One region of the Mesorhizobium sp. M0910 genome, then DNA from elsewhere that is predicted to be linked to it. Evidence: riboswitches for the same ligand, from Rfam matches in the RefSeq annotation. Region 1 holds a riboswitch; each other region holds the start of a gene.
What was found. Region 1 has a riboswitch for cobalamin ahead of metE (5-methyltetrahydropteroyltriglutamate--homocysteine S-methyltransferase). Riboswitches for the same ligand answer to the same signal wherever they lie in the genome.
Positions count from the first base shown of each region.

Region 2: it holds a riboswitch for cobalamin, as region 1 does, so the genes downstream of both, NKH78_RS12315 (CbtB domain-containing protein) here and metE (5-methyltetrahydropteroyltriglutamate--homocysteine S-methyltransferase) in region 1, are expected to answer to the same signal.
Region 3: it holds a riboswitch for cobalamin, as region 1 does, so the genes downstream of both, NKH78_RS12135 (DUF1636 family protein) here and metE (5-methyltetrahydropteroyltriglutamate--homocysteine S-methyltransferase) in region 1, are expected to answer to the same signal.

Region 1 is NZ_JAMYNZ010000023.1:27,177-30,380, forward strand. It holds gene NKH78_RS30700 (hypothetical protein) at 1-239, opposite strand, end outside; cobalamin riboswitch at 795-995, shown strand; gene metE (5-methyltetrahydropteroyltriglutamate--homocysteine S-methyltransferase) at 1,091-3,204, shown strand, end outside.
Region 2 is NZ_JAMYNZ010000004.1:274,254-277,457, forward strand. It holds gene NKH78_RS12305 (heparan-alpha-glucosaminide N-acetyltransferase) at 1-116, opposite strand, end outside; gene NKH78_RS12310 (MFS transporter) at 362-1,561, shown strand; cobalamin riboswitch at 1,750-1,947, shown strand; gene NKH78_RS12315 (CbtB domain-containing protein) at 1,984-2,163, shown strand; gene NKH78_RS12320 (CbtA family protein) at 2,179-2,961, shown strand; gene cobU (bifunctional adenosylcobinamide kinase/adenosylcobinamide-phosphate guanylyltransferase) at 2,954-3,204, shown strand, end outside.
Region 3 is NZ_JAMYNZ010000004.1:238,427-241,630, forward strand. It holds gene NKH78_RS12125 (cobaltochelatase subunit CobN) at 1-261, opposite strand, end outside; gene cobW (cobalamin biosynthesis protein CobW) at 280-1,320, opposite strand; gene NKH78_RS12135 (DUF1636 family protein) at 1,317-1,751, opposite strand; cobalamin riboswitch at 1,790-1,993, opposite strand; gene NKH78_RS12140 (winged helix-turn-helix domain-containing protein) at 2,023-3,204, opposite strand, start outside.

The sequences.
Region 1 (3,204 bases):
TTTGACTGCCCGCTGCTTTTGATGAATTTGGCGAGGTCCCGCGCATAATCACTCTTGGTCTTCTCCTTGAGGCCCTGTGTCGCGAACTTGTGGTCCAGCAGGGCAAACAGGTCCAAGTCCCCTTCCGCCTGTGGCGCTGGCTTGCCCTCACCGCCCTCGGTTTCCCAATTGGGGACCGCTTCTGCGCGCTGCACCGTGGCGATTGTCCGCCCAAGACGCATCACAAGATCGAACGCCAAACCGTGCGCGTGCACGACGATTTGCCGCTCAGGCCTCATTTGGACAGGACTTGAGCTGGCCCGGTGGTTTGAGCCGGGTTACCTTGAGCCGGTGGGCTGCGAACAAGCAGTTCGAGACATTGGCCTCGATCACTTCGCAACACGCCGCTGCGCCTGGCCTCGGTGTGCTCCCCCCGAAATCGTTGTGTCATATCACCGAGGGCATCACGGCCAACAGCTTCCACATGGGCAACAGCCTCGCCATTGAGCCGAATATGGTCGCGAGCAGATCACCAACGAAGCGGTCGGAACCTCGGAGCCGAAGTTCGACGCCGAGGTGGTTCGCATGATGCGCTAAGCAGCACCACGGCGCTTGCCGGTATGTTTGCTGCCGGCAGCCGACGAACTCCTATCCTCCTGGACAAGGGCGCCGTGCGTCATTGCTTTGATTTACCGGCCGCTCAAGGCTTCCACAGTTTTCGCTTTCGAGGCGACCTTTGGAACATGCCAACGGAAATGTAACATAACGACATAAACATTTCTTTATGCGGCGTTGACAAAGAAGCGAACTGCTGTAATTGTCTCCCGCGTCGTGGTTCTCCGTACGGCGCTGCCGCAGCGGAGCTAAGAGGGAAGCCGGTGCGATGCCGGCGCTGCCCCCGCAACTGTTAGCGGCGAGCCAACCCCACTCATGTCACTGAGGCGAATAGCCTTGGGAAGACGGGTAGAGGCTATGACCCCGCGAGCCAGGAGACCTGCCACGGCGAATTACGTCCACGGGCGGGGTGTCTCGGTGGCCGCTGCAGCCTGGCGTTCGTGCCGGCCTGCTAGCGCCTTCCTTGTCACCGACGCCCCAACCATCGGGGTCTGGCATGACTGTCTCTCAGCAAATTCCTGTAGCAACGCTCGGCGTGCCCCGTTTCGGTCGTCGGCGAGAACTGAAATTCGCGCTTGAAAGCTACTGGTCCGGAAAATCGTCCGCTGCCGACCTTCTCACGACCGCGAAGGCGCTCCGTGCCGCTAGCTGGGAGGAGCAGCACGATCGCGGCGTGTCGAAAATCCCGTCGAACGACTTCTCGCTCTACGACCATGTGCTCGACACCGCAGCCATGGTCGGCGCCGTTCCATCCCGTTACGGCTGGAATAGCGGCGAGGTTCCACTTGACATCTACTTCGCAATGGCGCGGGGCAACCAAGGTCAGACGGAGGATTGTCGACACGCTGGTCACCAGCAGGCGGCTCATCGGTCTGATGTAACCGCGATGGAAATGACCAAGTGGTTTGACACCAACTATCACTACATTGTGCCGGAACTCAACGATGATCAGACGTTCGCCCTCTCGTCGACGAAACCGGTCGATTACTTCATCGAGGCTAAAGCTCTCGGCGTTCACACACGCCCAGTCATCCTTGGACCGATCACCTTCCTCAAGCTGGCGAAATCGCCTGCCGAAGGATTCGATCCCATCGCGCTCCTGCCGCGGCTGCTGCCCGTCTACGAGCAACTCCTGCAGAGGCTGAAGCTGTCTGGAGCCGACTGGGTGCAGATCGATGAGCCAGCGCTTGTCCTCGATCTGAACCCGAACGAACGAGCTGCGTTCGAATTCGCCTATGGCCAGCTGTCGAAAGCCGCGCCCGAGCTGAAGATCATGCTGGCTACCTATTTCGGGCCGCTGGGAGACAATCTCGAAACCGCGGTTTCTCTGCCCCTGGCCGGGCTGCATATTGATCTCGTGCGCGCTCCCGAGCAGCTGGAAACGGTGGGTCGGCTCGCACCGAAGGATCTGGTGCTCTCGCTTGGCTTGATCGATGGCCGCAACGTCTGGCGTGCGAACCTGCCCGCCATTCTCGACCGCATCAAACCGATCGTCGCCGGCTGGCCCTTGGACCGCGTCGAGATCGCGCCTTCTTGCTCGATGCTGCATGTGCCGATCGACCTGCGCATGGAGACGGAACTCGACGCGGACATCAGGTCGTGGCTCGCCTTCGCGGCCCAGAAGACCGACGAGTTGGTGTTGCTTGCCCGGGCCCTGTCCCAAGGCAGGGATGCGGTGGCAGGCGCGTTGAAAGCGTCTGCCGAGGCTGCCGCCACTCGCGTGACATCCACGAAGATCCATGACCCGCTGGTTGAGGGGCGGATCGCCAGCATTGACGACAGCATGAAGCGACGAGAGAGCGCTTTTGCCGAGCGCTCCAGAGTCCAGGCCGGCACGCTCGGGCTGCCGCCGTTCCCGACGACGACCATCGGGTCCTTCCCGCAGACGCCGCAGGTACGCAGGGCGCGGGCCGCTCATGCGAAGGACCAGCTGAGCTATGTCGACTACGAGACCTTCCTGAAGAAGGAGATCGAGGCTGCAATTCGCTGGCAGGAAGAGATCGGGCTGGACGTGCTGGTGCACGGTGAGTTCGAACGAAACGACATGGTACAGCATTTCGGCGAGCAGCTGTCCGGCTTCGCCTTCACCCAGCATGCCTGGGTGCAGAGCTATGGGTCGCGTTACGTGCGCCCCCCCATCATCTTCGGCGACGTATCGAGGCCCAATCCGATGACGCTGCGCTGGTGGCAGTTCGCCCAGTCGCTTACGGAAAACCCTGTGAAGGGAATGCTCACAGGCCCAGTGACCATTCTCAACTGGTCATTTGTTCGCGACGACGTACCCCGCTCCGAAGCATGCCGCCAGATCGCGCTCGCCATCCGCGACGAAGTGACGGATCTCGAATGGTCCGGCGCAAGGATGATCCAGATCGATGAGGCCGCGTTTCGCGAAGGATTGCCACTGCGCCAGTCTGATTGGAACGACTATCTCGACTGGGCTGTCGAATGCTTCCGGATCGCTTCAACGGGTGTAAAGGACGCGACTCAAATCCATACCCACATGTGCTATTCGGAGTTCAACGAGATCATCGACGCGATCGCTGAAATGGATGCGGATGTCATTTCGATTGAGACGTCGCGCTCGAAAATGGAACTGCTGGACGCCTTCAC
Region 2 (3,204 bases), on a different contig from region 1:
GTGAAATGATAGCTCGCCATGGCAAGCAATGCGATGCCGCGTGCAATGTCGATAGCGGCGATGCGCTTCGACTTCGGTTGATCCTGAACGGCTGCGCTCGGCGTGTCGATGCTCATTGGTCTCGCTGTCTTGGTTCAGCCCCGGCAAGACGACTATCACGGTTGCCACCGTCAAAAGAAGCAGGGCCTTGCTTTGCGTTGGTGACGGCGGCATCAGGGCTGCTTTAGGCCAGAGCCGGAAAGCCTTTGGCCGGCTTCGCTTTTTGCCGTGAAGGCGTCGGTTTCATGTTACGCGGCCAGGAATCGCCGCGGCAGATTTGTGCTCCAACCCTGCTTCGGGCGATTCGGCTTCGGGGAACACAATGGCTACCCATGTGCGCCATCCGATCTGGCTTGCGGCCTTGCGGCCGGCGGATGCCCGCACCTTCGCCTCGCTCTATGCGGTCGAATCCTTCGCGCGCGCCACCGTGTCCAGCGTCATCCCGATCCAGGCCTATGAGATACTGCACAACGAGCAGATTGTTTCGATCCTCTACACGATCGTGGCGATGCTCGGCCTGTCGGCGACGCTGTTCATGCCGATGCTGATCGCCCGCTTTGCCCGGCGCTGGGTCTATACCGCCGGCGCCTGCCTGCTGGCCGCCGGCTCGCTGTTCTTCGTCACCCATACGCTGGCTGGCCAGGTGGTCGGCATGCTCTGCCGCATCGTCGGCGCCGGCGCGCTGGCGATCACGCTCAACCTTTACATCATGGACCATATCCGCAAGACCGATTTCATGCAGGCCGAGTCGCTGCGCATGGCGTGGTCGATGCTTGCCTGGACCACCGGGCCGACCCTCGGAATTTACCTCTACACGCGTTTCGGCATCTATGCCGCGCATGGCGCGGTGGCCGTCTTCGCCATGGCTTTACTGGCGCTGTTCTGGACTTACCGGCTTGGCGATAACCCGTCGATCCGCCCCGGCAAGACGCGGCCGGTCAATCCGCTGGCCAATATCGGCCGCTTCGTCGCGCAGCCAAGGCTGAGGCTGGCCTGGCTGATCGCTTTCGGCCGCTCCTGCTTCTGGACGACGTTCTTCGTCTATGGGCCGCTGTTCATGGTGATCACCGGCGAGGGCAAGCTCGCCGGCGGCCTCTTGGTTTCGGCCGGCAATGCGCTTTTGTTCATGGCCATCTTCTGGGGCAGGGCAGGAAAGCGTTTCGGCGGCCGGCGCACCATGACGTTCGCCTATTTCGCGATGTCGGCAACGCTGCTGGCGGCCGGCGCCGTCGGCGAGGCCGCACCGCTCATCACCGGCGCCTTGCTGCTTTGCGGTGCCTTCTTCACCATCGCGCTCGATGCGCTGGGCTCGACCGCCTTCATGCGCTCGGTGCGCTCGTATGAGCGGGCACAGATGGCGGCGGTCTACCGCACCTATCTCGACTTTTCCGAGCTGACGCCGCCGCTGGTCTATTCCGTGGTGCTGGCGTTCTTCGGCCTGGGCGCGGTTTTCGCGACACTCGGCCTGCTGGCGGCGATCTGCGGCTTCGTCACCTGGCGCTATCTGCCCAAATCGCTTTGATGTTCGAGCGCCGCATGGCGCTCGAACACCCAATTGTGGAAGCGGTGCAGTGCCGCATCGAACGCAGGCCGTTCTGTTTGACCGCGCAGATCGCGACGTCTGCGGCGCCAGTTCTCCGGTTTGGCGAGGCGGCGCATTCGCCACACGATCCGGCGGAATTTGGTTTGCCGGGCGCGGCGATTCTGCCTATAGTCGCTGATGTCGTCGGTTCCGTTTGGAACCAAGAGGGAATGCGGTGCGGGCGAAATTGTTTGCCCAATGCCGTGGCTGCCCCCGCAACTGTGTGCGGTAGTCCTCTCCATATGCCACTGAAGGTTCGCCTTCGGGAAGGTGGGGAAGGGTGCTGATCCGCGAGCCAGGAGACCTGCCGGCGACAGGAAACTGACTTCTATGCCCTCGGGTGGAGGGCGAAAGGACAAGACATGAATACCGCTTCCGTTTCGCTCGGCGCTTCCGCCTCCTCGCAGTCGCGTCTCATGCAGCTGGCGCTTGCTGCATTCCTCGGCATTTTCGTCATGGGCTTTGTCGGCTTCTCGCATATCGATGCGGTCCATAATGCCGCGCATGACTATCGCCACTCGATGGGCTTTCCCTGCCACTGACAAGGGGCTGACATCATGACACTGTTTCGCAACGTCGTGTTCATCGCGGCGATCGCAGGGCTTGTGGCCGGCGTCGTTCTCGCCTGCATGCAGGCCTACGCCACCGTGCCGCTCATCCTGAAAGCGGAAGTCTACGAACAGGCCGGCGGCGGCCATGACCATGCCGCGGCACCTGCGGCACCGGCCGAAAACGCAGCGGGCACGATGGCTATGAGCAGCGCCGCGCCGGCACCGGCTGAAGCAATGGCTCCGGCTGAAGACGAAGGCTGGGCGCCGGCCGACGGCTTCGAGCGCTTTGGCTTCAGCGTCGTTGCCAATATCGTCACCGGCATTGGCTTCGCACTGGTCCTGGTCGCGGTTTCGGAATTCGCCGGCGGCATCGGCAATTGGCGCCAGGGCCTGTTCTGGGGGCTTGCCGGCTTTGCCGTGTTCACGCTGGCGCCCGGCCTCGGCCTGGCGCCGGAACTGCCGGCGATGCCGGCGGCCGACCTTGTCCAACGCCAGATCTGGTGGTGGGCAACAGTGGTGGCGACAGCGGCCGGTCTCGGCCTTATCGCCTTCCGCAGATCGCTGCCGCTGGCGATCCTTGCCGTGGCGTTGATCGTTGCGCCGCATATTGTCGGCGCGCCGCAGCCCGACAGTTTCGAGACGGCGATCCCGGAAGGCCTGCATCATCAGTTCGTGGTGGCGGTGACGCTGACCAATCTGGTGTTCTGGCTGGTGCTCGGTATGGTCGTCGGGCTGGTGCGCGGACGCTTCACCGGCGCGGCAACCAGCCTGCGCGACAGCTTTGCCTGACCGCGCTGCCGGGGCGCTGACCCTGGTCATCGGCGGTGCGCGCTCCGGCAAGAGCGCGCATGCCGAGAGGCTGGTGAGCGCCTGTCCGGCGCCGTGGAGCTATATCGCCACAGCGCAAGCCTATGACGAGGAGATGCGTCAGCGCATCGCGCTGCACCGCTCGCGGCGAGGCGATGGCTGGACGACCATCGAGGCGCCGCTCGACCTTGCCGGCGCGATCGAGGCACTGCCCGACGGCCAGCC
Region 3 (3,204 bases), on a different contig from region 1:
GAGAATGCGGACCAGAATGACCTTGGCGTGGCGGGCGACGCTCTCGGTCCAGAGGTCGACGGACATCGGATGGCGCAGGTCGCGCAAGGCGGCGAGCCGCATCGAGGGCAGGCGGTCCGCATCCGCCTTCCACGCCGCCGCCAGCCCGGCCAGGTCGCTGTCGGTGAAGGACAGGGCCACGACATCCGCAGGCGTTTGCCTGAGATCGACAGGCTCGGCGAGATCGTCGAGCGAGGCGGATGTGGTGGTGAGGATGTGCATCGCGGCTTGTACCTGGGGTCAGCCGGCGAGGATACGCTCTATCGCCGGGCGGTTCAGCCCTTTCAGACCGATGACGACAAGGCGCGAGCGGCGATCGTCTTCAGCGGTCCAGGCCCGGTCGTAATAATGGTTGACGCGCGGGCCGACGGCCTGCAGCAGGAGCCGCATCGGCTTGCCGCCAACCTCGACGAAGCCCTTGACGCGCAACACGTTTTCTTCCTCCGCCGCCGTGGCGACGCGTTGTGCGAGCTCGTCCGGGTTGGACACGGACGCGATGTCGATGACGAACGAGTCAAAATCGTCATGTTCGTGGTCGAGCTCGTCGTCGTGATGGGTCTTGCGGTTCTCGATGTCGTCCTCGACGGCGAGGCCGAGGCCGAGCAGCACCGACGGATCGACCTTGCCTTGCGAAGTCGGCACGATCTTCACCGCCCGCGCAACATGCTTGCCGATGACGGCATTGGCACGGGCCGAGCCGGCTGCGTCCATCAGGTCGCTCTTCGACAGGATGATCAGGTCGGCGCAAGCGAGCTGGTCCTCGAATACTTCCTCGACCGGATCGTCGTGTTCGAGCGTCTCGTCCTGCGCGCGCTGCGCCTGCAGGGCGTCCATGTCGTTGGCGACGCGGCCATCCGCCAGCGCCGGTCCGTCGACGACGGCGATAACGCCATCGACGGTCACCCGGCTCTTGACCGACGGCCACTGGAAGGCCTGGACCAGCGGCTTGGGCAGGGCCAGCCCGGACGTCTCGATCAGGATATGGTCGACCCTCGGCATCAGCGACAGGATCTGGTCGAGCGCCGGGACAAAATCGTCGGCGACGGTGCAGCAGATGCAGCCATTGGCCAGCTCGACGATGTTTTCCTCGGGGCAGGTGTCGATGCCGCAGCCCTTCAGGATCTCGCCGTCGATGCCGATGTCGCCGAACTCGTTGACGATGATGGCCAGCCGCTTGCCTTTGGCGTTTTCGAGCAAATGGCGGATCAATGTCGTCTTGCCGGCGCCGAGAAATCCGGTAACGACGGTGCAGGGGACGCGCGAAAGGGGGGCAGCGGTCATATCAAGTCCTTCAAAAGGTCGAGGGGAGGGATGCGGGCAACCAGACCGCGCTTCAGGCAATCGGGACGGCCGCGCCACGGAATGAGCCCATCCGTCGAGGTGGCGAACAGCTTTGCGCCGGTCACGAGATCGGCGCCGCTGGTCGCGGTCAGGTCGCCGAAGACGTAACTCCAGCAGCCGTCGCGCAGCATGGCGGCGCTGAGCCGGCGCTTGCAATTGCCGAGGCATTCGACGGTGCGGATTTTGATGTTTTCGCCGGAAGCGGCGCGGCGCGTGTCGTCGGCGAGCAGTTCGCCGGCGCGGGGATGAGCGTCCGAACCGGTCTCGTCACGGCAGGAAGAGCAGACGATGACGGTAACGCCGGCCGGGGAATCGTCAGGGCCGGACAATAAATCCGCTGTCTCAGCCGAAAAACTGCTGTCGCGTTCCAAATCAGGCTCCTTGCCCGGAAAACCCGCCAGGCGATCGGATTCTTATGTCCTAGACGGCAGGTCTCCTGGCTCGCGGGTCATCGCCTTGGTGCCGCCTTCCCGGGAATATCCCAGTGGTTTTCGGCCTTGGCTCGTCGCTTACAGTTGCGGGGACAGCCGCGGATTTGAAATCGAGATTTCGCACCGCATTCCCTCTTGGCCCCTGCCGTTGCGGGCAGGGGACCGTCTGGAACGGATTTAGGCTTGTGGAGGCAGTCGTGTCAACGCACGTCTATGACGCGGCGATATCTGCGAGCGGCCGGCCAAGGTCGCCGGCAGCCGTCACCTCGATGCGCTCAAGCCCGAGCCAGCCCTGCATCTGCTTCAATTCCTCGAAGAGTTCGGCAGCGGTTTGTGGCGGGGCGCCGGGCTCCGCATAGGCGGCATGGACGCGCAATACGCCGGCCGGACGGTCGGCCCTGAGGTCGACGCGCCCGACGATGCTGTCGCCGAGCAGGAACGGCAGCACATAATAGCCATACCGGCGCTTTTCGGCCGGCGTGTAGATCTCGATGCGGTAGTGGAAGTCGAACAATCGCTCGGTGCGCGACCGCTCGAAGACCACGGGATCGAACGGCGCAAGCAGGGCGCGCGCCTCGATCCGGCGCGGCAAACGGACGTTCTTGTGGAGATAGGCTGTTTTGCTCCAGCCGTCGACGCTCACCGGCAACAGCTCGCCAGCCTCGACCAGCTCCTCGATGCGGCCCTTGATATCGGCGGGCGAGAGGCGGAAATAGTCGCGCAGGTCGCCTGCCGTGGCGATGCCATGGGCGCGGGCGGAGATGCGCAGCAATTCGCGGTGAGCGTCCTCGGGAGCGGGCGTTGGCAGACTTAGTATCGTTGGCGGCAGCACGCGCTCCGGCAGATCGTAGAACCGCTCGAAGCCGCGGCGATGGGCGGTGGTGATGCGGCCGGCCCAGAACAGCCATTCGAAGGCGTGCTTGGCATGGCTCCAGCCCCACCAGCCGCCCGAACCCTTCTGGCCTTCGAAAGCCGACGCCGCGATCGGGCCTCGTTCGGCGACCTCGCGATAGATGTCTTCGATATAGGCGGCGTGCTCGCGGCCCCATTTGGCCAGTCCGCTGTACATTTCCTCGCCGCGCTCGGCCCGCTGCATGCGCCAGCGCATCAGCGGATAGGTCTCGACCGGCAGGAAGGAGGCTTCGTGCGCCCAATACTCAAAGACCATGCGCTTGCGCGTTATGGCGGCGTCGTCGAGCAGCGCCAGCTTGTAGGGGCCAAGCCGCGAATAGAGCGGCATGTAGTGGGCGCGCACCACGGCGCTGACGGAACCGATCTGCAGCAGGCCGGTACGGGCAAGCACGCGGGCCAGATGTCGGCGGTCGGGTGTACCGGCGGGTCGGGGGTCATTGAATCCCTGTGCCGCCAGCGCGATGCGGCGGGCCATGCGAAG